DNA from 3 places in the Rhizobium sp. P1_B8 genome. Region 1 is predicted to be linked to each of the others. Evidence: predicted binding sites of a transcription regulator. Region 1 holds the regulator's gene; each other region holds the start of a gene.
The links. Region 1 encodes LexA, which represses DNA repair genes until DNA is damaged. Its sites were predicted from a motif close to TGTTCNNNNTGTGTTCNG; they were not measured.
Positions count from the first base shown of each region.

Region 1 (3,275 bases):
CGACCGCATAAGGTCGATCCTGCCCGGCGACACCGGCGCTTTTGCCGCTGCTCTGGTGACGGACGAGCGGCGCGCCATCTCGAATGAGACGACGGAGGCGCTGCGCCAGTCCGGTCTGGCTCATATCATCGCTATCTCCGGCCTCAATATGGCGCTGTCAGCCGGCATCTTCTTCGTCGGTTTCCGCATGCTGCTCAGCCTCTTTCCCGGTGTCGCCCAAGCCTATCCGACCAAGAAGATCGCCGCTGCCGGCGCGCTCATCGCCGTCACGGCCTATTTCCTGATCTCCGGCTTTGCCGTCTCGGCCGAACGCGCCTTCATCATGATGGCGATCATGTTGATTGCCGTCTTCTTCGACCGGCCGTCGATCAGCCTGCGCAATGTCGCTCTCTCGGCGCTCGTCATTCTCGCCATTTCACCGTCTGAGGTCTTGGGTCCGAGCTTCCAGATGTCCTTTGCTGCGACATTGGCGTTGGTATCTGGCTACCAGCTGTGGAAGGACCGGCGCGTCCGCGAAAACGCTTTCCTGAAGCTGCCGGTTTTTCGGCCCGTCGTTACGGTTGCGGGTTTCTTCGGCGGCGTCTTCCTGACCTCGCTGATCGGCGGCTTTTCTACCGCGCTGTTTTCGATCGAGCATTTTCATCGCCTGACTGCCTATGGCCTGCCGGCAAACCTCGCGACGATGCCGATCATCTCCTTCATCATCATGCCGGCCGGGTTGCTGGCGATGCTGCTCATGCCTTTCGGTCTGGATGTTTTGCCTTGGAAGGTCGTCGGATTCGGCCTCGATCTGGTGATCTCGATCGCAAAGACGGTGTCCGGCTGGGGTGGCGACATCGGCATCGGCCGCTTGCCCGCTTGGTATTTCGCGATAGCCGTCGCAGGCTTTCTGCTGCTGACGCTGCTCCGCACCCGGCTGCGCCATATCGGCACGTCGATCATCGCGATCTCGACGCTAGTCCTCTTGCTTCTGCCGGTTCCCCGGCCGCCGGATCTGGCGATTTCGGAGGATGGTGGTCTCGTCGCAATCGTCGAGGCGGGGGCCATGGCTTCCAACCGTGAAAGACCGCCGGATTTCATCTTCGACCAGTGGCAGAGAGCGCTGGTCCTGCCGACGCATCACCCGCCGAAGATGCTGGATGGTCCTGTTATTCCGCCGGAGGGAGAAGACCGCCGCGTCAGGCTTTCCCGCGATCAGCAGAACGAAGCAAGGTCGGCGATGCGGGCGGCTGCAGCGGCCGGTGAAGCAAACCGCTTTTCCTGCGTCAAGAAGGCCTGGTGCACATCAAGGCTTGGCAATGGTCACGTGGTTGCTGTCATCGACAATGCCGCCTATCTCGGTCCGGCATGCGACGCGGCCGATATCGTCGTGACGTCGGTCCGCCTGCGCTTCAACAGCTGCCGCTCAGGGGCGACGCTCTTCACCGGCGAAACGTTGCGCAAGACCGGTTCCGTCGAGTTGCGCTTCGCCGACGCCGGCCTGGAGGTCGCAACCGCATTCGATGCATTGTCGCGGCCATGGATGCGGCATCGCGCCTATGACTGGCGCAGCAACAGTTTTGCCGAATCCAGACTGCCTGATGTCAGTGATAGCGGCGAATGAGGCCGACGAGCTTGCCCTGAACCTTGACGCGGTCCGGCCCGAAAATCCGGGTCTCGTAAGCCGGGTTGGCCGCTTCCAGTGCGATCGAGGCGCCCTTGCGGCGGAAGCGTTTGAGTGTCGCTTCTTCGTCGTCGACGAGAGCAACGACGATGTCGCCAGGACTTGCGGTGCTGCCGTTGCGAATGATCACGGTGTCGCCGTCGAAGATGCCGGCGTCGATCATCGAATCGCCCTTGACCTCCAGCGCATAATGTTCACCGGAACCGAGCATGTCGGCCGGAACGACGATGTCGTGGGTGTTGTTCTGGATCGCCGAGATCGGAACACCGGCGGCGATACGGCCCATGACCGGCACGGAGACCGAGTTGCCGTTGTCGGCGACGGGTTTTGTGGGAGCAGGAGTGGCGACCGGCTGCGGCTTGCCAAGGCTGCCCTCGATGACGCTGGGCGAAAAGCCCCGCCGGGGCTGAATGCTGGGGCTGTAGGCCTCCGGAAGCTTGATGACCTCGAGCGCACGGGCGCGGTTCGGTAGGCGGCGAATGAAGCCACGTTCCTCGAGCGCCGTAATCAGCCGGTGAATCCCGGACTTGGAAGCGAGGTCCAGGGCATCCTTCATTTCGTCGAAAGATGGCGGAACGCCGGATTCCTTCATGCGCTCATGAATGAAAAGGAGAAGCTCCTGTTGTTTGCGCGTGAGCATCGACGTTGTGACCTCGTGATTGAAACAAATCCAGAACAGACACTATATGTTCCATATGTGTTCCGCAAGTAGCTAAATTTCCGTAAAACTTGGCGCCAACTCGTTGAGATTTTTATTTTCATTCGCCGGATTGGGACACATGTCTTGCATTGAGGGGCGCGCCATCGCACATCTCTTGCCGTTTCCAGGAGGGATATCATGAACGAGCGTTCCGCCAAGCCGCACCCGCTGGATCATGTGGTGCTGCCCGTCGTCAACATTGATCTGGCGCGCGAGAGGCTTGGCAAGCTCGGCTTCACCGTTGCCGCCGATGCACGCCATCCCTTCGGAACGGAAAACGCCTGCGTCTTTTTTGCCGACAAGACCTATCTGGAGCCGCTCGGGATTGCGAGTGTCGAGGAGAGCGAGGCCTCAGCGCGGCAAGGCAATGTTTTCACCGCCCGCAACCGGGCCTTCCGCTTCCGCTGCGGCGAGGAGGGGCTTTCGGGGCTTGCTTTCGGTAGTAAGGATGCCGGCATCGATCATCAGAACTTCGTCGGCAACGGATCGAGCGCCGGCGAGATGCTGCAGTTCACCCGGCCGATGACGATGCCGGACGGTTCTGAGAGCATCGCCGGCTTCAAGCTGGCTTTTGCCGGCGACCTGCGCGCGCCCGATCTCTTCCTTTTCAGCGTCGAACGCGTCAATCCGCTGCCGGCCGACCGCGGCGCGCTGGAGACGCATGCCAATGGCGTCACCGGCATTGCCGAGATCGCGCTCTGCGCGCCTGATGCCGCCGCTTTCGGGGCCTTCGTCGGCCTTGCCGCGGCGCAGGCGGCAGTCGAGAAAACCGGTTTTGGCGTCAATGTTGCTGCTTCGAACGCGAAAATCAGCCTGATGACGCCGGAAGGGCTAGAAGCCTATTTCGAGATCGCCGGCTCATCCGCCGATCGCGGCCTGCGTGGCCGGGCAATCCTCTTCATTGTCGCCGAT
Region 1 covers NZ_JBFTZZ010000017.1:240,135-243,409, forward strand. Annotated here, with positions in the region: gene AC1D2N_RS21525 (ComEC/Rec2 family competence protein) at 1-1,603, shown strand, start outside; gene lexA (transcriptional repressor LexA) at 1,584-2,303, opposite strand; gene AC1D2N_RS21535 (VOC family protein) at 2,502-3,275, shown strand, end outside.

Region 2 (3,275 bases), on a different contig from region 1:
GCAGAGCGCGCTGACGACAGGCAGAAGCGCGATGTAGCCGACCTCTTCGAAACTCGGCTGGATGATCAGCATCGCCCCGAAGAAGCCGACGCCGCAGGCGGTATACCGCCGCCAGCCAATCGTCTCCTTCAGGAAGATGCCACCGAGGATCGTCACCATGATCGGCTCGACGAAGAAGATCGCGATCGCGTCGGCGACCGCCATATATTTCAGCGTCGTGACGAAGGAGATCATCGAAACGGTGATGATCGCGCCGCGGATGGCATGGAAGAGGCTCTGTCGCCAGGAAAAATCGGCGAAGCTGCGCCGCCATATCACAAGTGGCAGCATGCAGAGCGCCTGGACGATGAAACGGCCGGCGGTGATCTCCCCGGATGGCACGGTCGTGATCGCAAGCTTGGCAAAAATATCGATGAGCGGCGAGACCATCACCGAGAGTACCATCAGCACAAGCCCCATCGTCACGTCGGAGGCGGACGAAACGGGGCGGGCGGAGGAGCTGCTCATGATGAAATCCCTGTACTCAGGATATTGGTCGCTCAGGATCTTGCGACGGCCCTGTCGCACCACTCGCCAAAGGCTGCGATCGCCGCATCCGCGCCGATCTCATTCAGTGTTTCGTGCCGCATGTCCTGATATATCTCACTGCTGATACGGGAGAAGCCTTGGTCTTTCAAATGGTTTGACAGCCAGAGCACCGCTTTTCCATGCTCCGTCGCCGGGTCCACTCCACCGCCGACCAGATGGATCGGCATATCCCGCGGCAGCCGGTCTAGATGGATTTTCTGCGGCGCGCGGAAGGTCAACTCGAAGAGATCGAGCCAGAGAGAGACTGAGGCGTCGAAGCCGCAGAGTGGATCGGCGACATACTTGTCAACTTCATCAGGACGACGCGACAGCCAATCGAACTCGGTGCGGCGGCCGGCAATGGATTTGCCCCAGGTGCCGAAGGTGAGCTTCGGCAGCAGGCCGCTCGGCACGTCAGAGCCCTTCAGCATGCGCTCGGCAAGCAGGATCGCCTGGGCGGCGCGGCCGGCAAGGCCAACGGCGAAATTCGAATTCCAGACGGCGACAGCATCGAAGTCGGCCGGAGCCGTGACGGCTGCATTGAGGGCGATGAGGCCGCCCATCGAATGGCCGAAGAGGATCACCGGCAGGCCGGGATGGCAGGAGGCCGCATGGCCGCGCATGGCGATGACGTCGCCAATCACCCTTTCGACCCCACCACGCCGGGCAAAGCGGCCGATCGGCGCATCGGCTGCCGTCGTCTCGCCGTGGCCGCGATGATCGTGGGCATAGACATGATAGCCGCGCACCGCCATCGCCTCGGCAAAGGAGCGGTATCGTTTCGAATGTTCGGCCAGGCCATGCGATATCAACAGGATGCCGCGTGCCGCAGCTTCGGCCTTAGCATGGTGATAGGCCAGCGACGCCCCAGGCACGACGAGCCTTTGCGTTTCAGAAAACATGTGGGTCCTCCCGGCGGCAACAGACCAGATCGCCGGGTAATTGCAACATCGGCGTTTGGTTATCCGATAACAAATTGCAGCCTTGTTGCGATTCAGGGTTGCTGCCTTTTGAATTTGATGCTTATTTGTTCCTGTATTGTTCTTTTTGGGGGTTGAAATGAGCAGCATGCAATTGCGTACCTTGTCGTTCGCTGTGTCGATGGTTATTGCCGGCGCCGCCGTGGCGCAGGAGGCCGGCGGGCGCACCCGCTTCATTCTGGCGGCGAGCTGGCAGCCGGCTTTTTGCCAGACAAACCAGAAGAAGGCCGAATGCGCGAGCCAGACCGGCGAGCGCCCTGACGCGACGAACTTCTCGTTGCACGGGCTCTGGCCGATGCGGCAGGATTATTGTGGTGTGAGCGCCGATCAGAAGACCGCCGACAAGGACGGCGACTGGAACAAGCTGCCGGAGGTCACGCTTGCAGCGGAGACGAAGACGGCGCTTGCCAAGGCGATGCCCGGCACGCAATCCGGCCTGGAACGGCATGAATGGGTGAAGCACGGCACCTGCACGAAGATGAGTGCCGACGACTATTTCGGCGTCGGTGTGCATCTCGTGGGCGCACTCAACGCGTCGGCTGTGCGTGATCTCTTCGCTGCCAATATCGGCAAGCCGGTCAAGGCCGAAGCCATCAAGGCGGCTTTCGACAAGAGCTTCGGGCCGGGTGCCGGCGATCGTGTCAAGATGAGCTGCCGGCGGGCCGGCAATGTCAGGATGATCAGCGAGCTGACGATCGGGCTTTCGGAAGCTGCCGGAGCGGCATCGGCGAAAAGTGCCGGGCTTGCCGATCTGATCCAGGGTGCTGGAAAAACGTCGTTCGGCTGCGACGAGGGCGTCGTCGACGCTGCGGGCTTTTGACCGGAAATCCTGAGTAAACCGGGTTTCGGCGTTGCCCGGAGGCGCTGTTTCGCCTACATAGCGGCACAATCAAAGTTTCCCGCCCGGAGCAGCGCAGCATGGCACGTCAGTTCATTTATCATATGTCCGGCCTCAACAAGGCCTATGGCAACAAGAAGATCCTGGAGAATATCCACCTTTCGTTCTACCCGGATGCCAAGATCGGTATCCTCGGTCCGAACGGCGCGGGTAAATCCACCGTACTGCGCATCATCGCGGGCCAGGACAAGGAGTATACCGGCGAAGCCTGGCTCGCCGAAGGTGCGACGGTTGGCTATCTGGAGCAGGAGCCGCATCTCGATCCCAACAAGACGGTGTTCGAGAACGTCATGGAAGGCGTTGCCGCGAAGACGGCTGTCCTTGATCGTTACAACGAATTGATGATGAACTATTCCGATGAGACGGCGGAAGAGGGCGCCAAGCTTCAGGACGTCATCGACAGCCAGAACCTCTGGGATCTGGAAAGCCAGGTCGAAATGGCGATGGAAGCGCTGCGTTGCCCGCCGCGCGACGCCGAAGTCACCAGCCTTTCCGGTGGTGAGCGTCGCCGTGTCGCGCTCTGCCGTCTGCTGCTTTCGCAGCCGGATCTGCTGCTGCTCGACGAACCGACCAACCACCTGGACGCCGAAACCATCGCCTGGCTCGAAAAGCATCTACGCGACTATCCGGGCGCCGTGATGATGATTACCCACGATCGCTACTTCCTGGACAATGTCACCGGATGGATCCTCGAACTCGACCGCGGTCGTGGCATTCCTTACGAAGGCAACTACTCGGCCTACCTGCAGGCGAAAGCCAAGCGCATGCTGCAGGAAAGCCGCGAAGACGCTTCGCGCCAGAAGGCGATCAGCCGCGAACAGGAATGGATC
Region 2 covers NZ_JBFTZZ010000001.1:566,689-569,963, forward strand. Annotated here, with positions in the region: gene AC1D2N_RS02690 (DMT family transporter) at 1-507, opposite strand, end outside; gene AC1D2N_RS02695 (alpha/beta fold hydrolase) at 540-1,469, opposite strand; gene AC1D2N_RS02700 (ribonuclease T2 family protein) at 1,627-2,367, shown strand; gene ettA (energy-dependent translational throttle protein EttA) at 2,466-3,275, shown strand, end outside.
Region 2: the regulator LexA is predicted to act here: its motif matches at 1,596-1,613, upstream of AC1D2N_RS02700 (ribonuclease T2 family protein).

Region 3 (3,275 bases), on a different contig from region 1:
GCTTTTGACCCGCATGTCCGGTTCCGGCGCCACCTGTTTCGGCATCTTTGCGACCATGGCTGCTGCCGAAGATGCGGCGGCAGCTCTTCACGACGAGCGGCCCGACTGGTATTTCCAGGCGACGCAAACGGTTTCGGGAGGCGCATGATGGCAGGTCTGGACGAAAAGCGGCCCTTCATCGCGGTCGGCATTGCGGTTCTGACGATCTCGGATACCCGCACGCCGGAGACAGACAAGTCAGGCGACACGCTGGCGGCGCGGATCACAGAGGCGGGCCATAGGTTGGTCGACCGGGGAATCGTGCCTGATGATCGCGCGGAGATTGCCGCGCGGGTGAAGGCCTGGACTGACAGAGAAGACATAGACGTGGTCATCACCACAGGCGGCACCGGCTTTACCGGCCGCGACGTGACGCCAGAGGCGCTGGAGCCTTTGTTCGAAAAGCGGATGGACGGTTTTTCCGCCATTTTCCACCGGATCTCCTACGAGAAGATCGGCACGGCGACGATCCAGTCGCGCGCCACGGCAGGCGTTGCCAACTCCACCTTCATCTTCGTGCTGCCGGGCTCACCCGGTGCCTGCCGGGATGCCTGGGACGGCATTCTGAAAGGACAGCTCGACTACCGCAGCGCGCCGTGCAATTTCGTCGAGATCATGCCGCGTCTGGACGAACACCTGAAACGCGGCGCGACGAAGTAGGGCATGGTTGCCCCTGGCGAACCAGGGGCATTCACTATGTGGCCAGGCCCGGCAAGACGGGCATGGTGTCCCAGCTATCACCCGACAGCAGAACGCAGCTTATGCCGTGAACATCCGTGACGATGAGGGTCCAGGTGCCGCTTTCGGCGGCATAGACCTCAAGAATGGCGTTCTCGTTGATCAGTCCGACTGCCGTGAGCTTTTCGGCGAAGTTTTTGTCGAGGAAATTGACGATTTCGGGTCGGCCTGCGCAACTGCGCATCATCTGCGATGCTGCCGAATGCGGATGCGCGATCACCAATGTCGGCAATATGACGGCTATGAGGCCGTAGATCATACTGCGTACCATGACGCACCTCCTTTCGCCGGAAACCCGGCAGAAGAGGAGATTTTCGCTGACCTGTTCTGCCGTTCACCGGCATTCCATGGCCATTCCGTTGCGAAGCGCGGCGCTTCGACGGCGCCATGTTGAATTATAGCGCGAAATCCTATTGGGCGCCATCTTTTGCTCATGGAGAGGTTTGCGGCACCTATCGTGCAGCGCGGGCGACCCAGGAGGGAATCAGTTCGCTCGCGAGCTTGCGCGGCTTCTGGCCCTTGACGAATTCGGTAAGCCGCATCCCGCTTTTGGCGATGGCGAGCGCCTGCTTCTTCGGCAGGAGAAAGCCTAGTTCCAGCGGCGGCACGGCACGGCCGACACGCTGGAAGAACGGCCGCCTGTAACCACGCGAGGCGGTGAAGCGCGCCGGCAGCTTGTTCAGCGCGACATATTCGGCGATCTCATCGATCCAGCCCGCCTGGGGTCTCGCGCCCGGCTCGACGAAGAGCAGCCATTCGCCGCGGGCGGAGCGGACGATGTCCTTGATATCCCACTGCGAATGGAAGCGGCAGCCGGCGGCGTCGGCCACCCGCGAGGTGCCGTCGCGCGAGCCGTGATCGAGCACGACCACATCGCTCACCAGCCCCTCCACCGCGCCTGCCACCAATACCGATAAGGTCTGCGCCAGCTCAGATTCCTGATCCTGACATTCGAGAACAACCGTCAACATTGACCATTTATAATGCGCCGCACAAATTTTTGCCAGCACCGTTTTCCTCATTTTGTTCTTGCATTGTTCTCGTTTTGCAGATAGGAATTTAATCAGCAGAACGGGCGGAGGCGATGGCTTTCCGCCACGGGAGAATCCGATGAGAGAGCAGTCCCTGGCAGGGCAGGCCGCATTCGCGCCTGCCAATACGGCAGATATTGCCGATGCGATGATCGTTTCCTCCGGTCTGAGAGTCGAGGTCGATCGGCGGCGTGGACGTGGGGCGGGGCTGAACCCGACAGGTCGGTTCGAGGCGCTGCAGCGGGAGACCGTCGACGATGGCTGGCAGACGTGGGAAGAGCTGCCGCCCTTCAAGACAGAAGTGCAGGTCGAGAAGCCGCGCACGGCAATCACCCGCAACGAATCGCCGGACATTCCCTTCGACCGCTCGATCAATCCCTATCGCGGCTGCGAGCACGGCTGCATCTATTGTTTCGCCCGGCCAACACACGCCTATATGGGGCTTTCTGCAGGGCTCGATTTCGAGACGAAGCTCTTTGCCAAGCCCGATGCGGCAAAACTCCTGGAGCGGGAACTCGCCAAGCCCGGCTACAAGGTGCGAGTGATCGCCATCGGCACCAATACCGATCCCTATCAGCCGATCGAGAAGGAATGGCGCATCATGCGCGGCATTCTCGAGGTGTTGAACAAGGCGAACCATCCGGTATCGATCGTCACCAAGTCGGCGATGATCCTGCGTGATCTCGATATTCTGCAGGAGATGGCAGCTAAGAACCTGGTGCGTGTCGGCATCTCGGTGACCACGCTGGATCGCAAGCTTGCCCGGACGATGGAGCCTCGTGCCGCCACGCCGCCGCGGCGGCTGGAGACGATCCGCACCCTTGCCGAAGCAGGCGTGCAGACGGCTGTCATGGCCGCTCCGCTTATCCCGGCGCTGAACGATCATGAGCTGGAGCGCATCCTCGAATCGGCCAAGGCTGCCGGCGCCGCCGAGGCGAGCTATGTCATCCTCAGGCTGCCGCTCGAGGTCAGCCCACTGTTTCGCGACTGGTTGCTGCAGCATTACCCTGATCGTTACCGGCATGTGATGTCGCTGGTGCGCTCGATGCGCGGCGGCAAGGATTATGACGCCGAATTCGGCAAGCGCATGAAGGGCGCCGGCCCCTATGCCTGGCAAATCGCCCGGCGTTTTGAAATGGCCGCCCGACGTTTCGGCCTGACACGCCGCAGCGTGCCGCTGCGCGACGATCTGTTCGTGCCGCCCGATGGCAGCGGCGTGCAGTTGTCGCTGCTCTAACCTTTTATTTTTACGCAATTCCGGACGGAAAACCGCGCGGCACTTTTCCTGGAATTGCCTCTAACCTTTTACGCAATTCCGGACGGAAAACCGCGCGGCACTTTTCCTGGAATTGCTTCGAGCTTGCGCATCGGCTCTCGAGAAAACCGCCTGTTTTCGAGCCCGAGCGCAATTCCCGCGGATGGCCCTGACCGCCACCATCCGCCGGAGCGTCCCCGGCCGCCGCCCTG
Region 3 covers NZ_JBFTZZ010000033.1:90,569-93,843, reverse strand. Annotated here, with positions in the region: gene AC1D2N_RS29830 (4-(cytidine 5'-diphospho)-2-C-methyl-D-erythritol kinase) at 1-148, shown strand, start outside; gene moaB (molybdenum cofactor biosynthesis protein B) at 148-699, shown strand; gene AC1D2N_RS29820 (hypothetical protein) at 734-1,048, opposite strand; gene AC1D2N_RS29815 (glycosyltransferase family 2 protein) at 1,230-1,748, opposite strand; gene AC1D2N_RS29810 (PA0069 family radical SAM protein) at 1,888-3,045, shown strand.
Region 3: the regulator LexA is predicted to act here: its motif matches at 1,802-1,819, upstream of AC1D2N_RS29810 (PA0069 family radical SAM protein).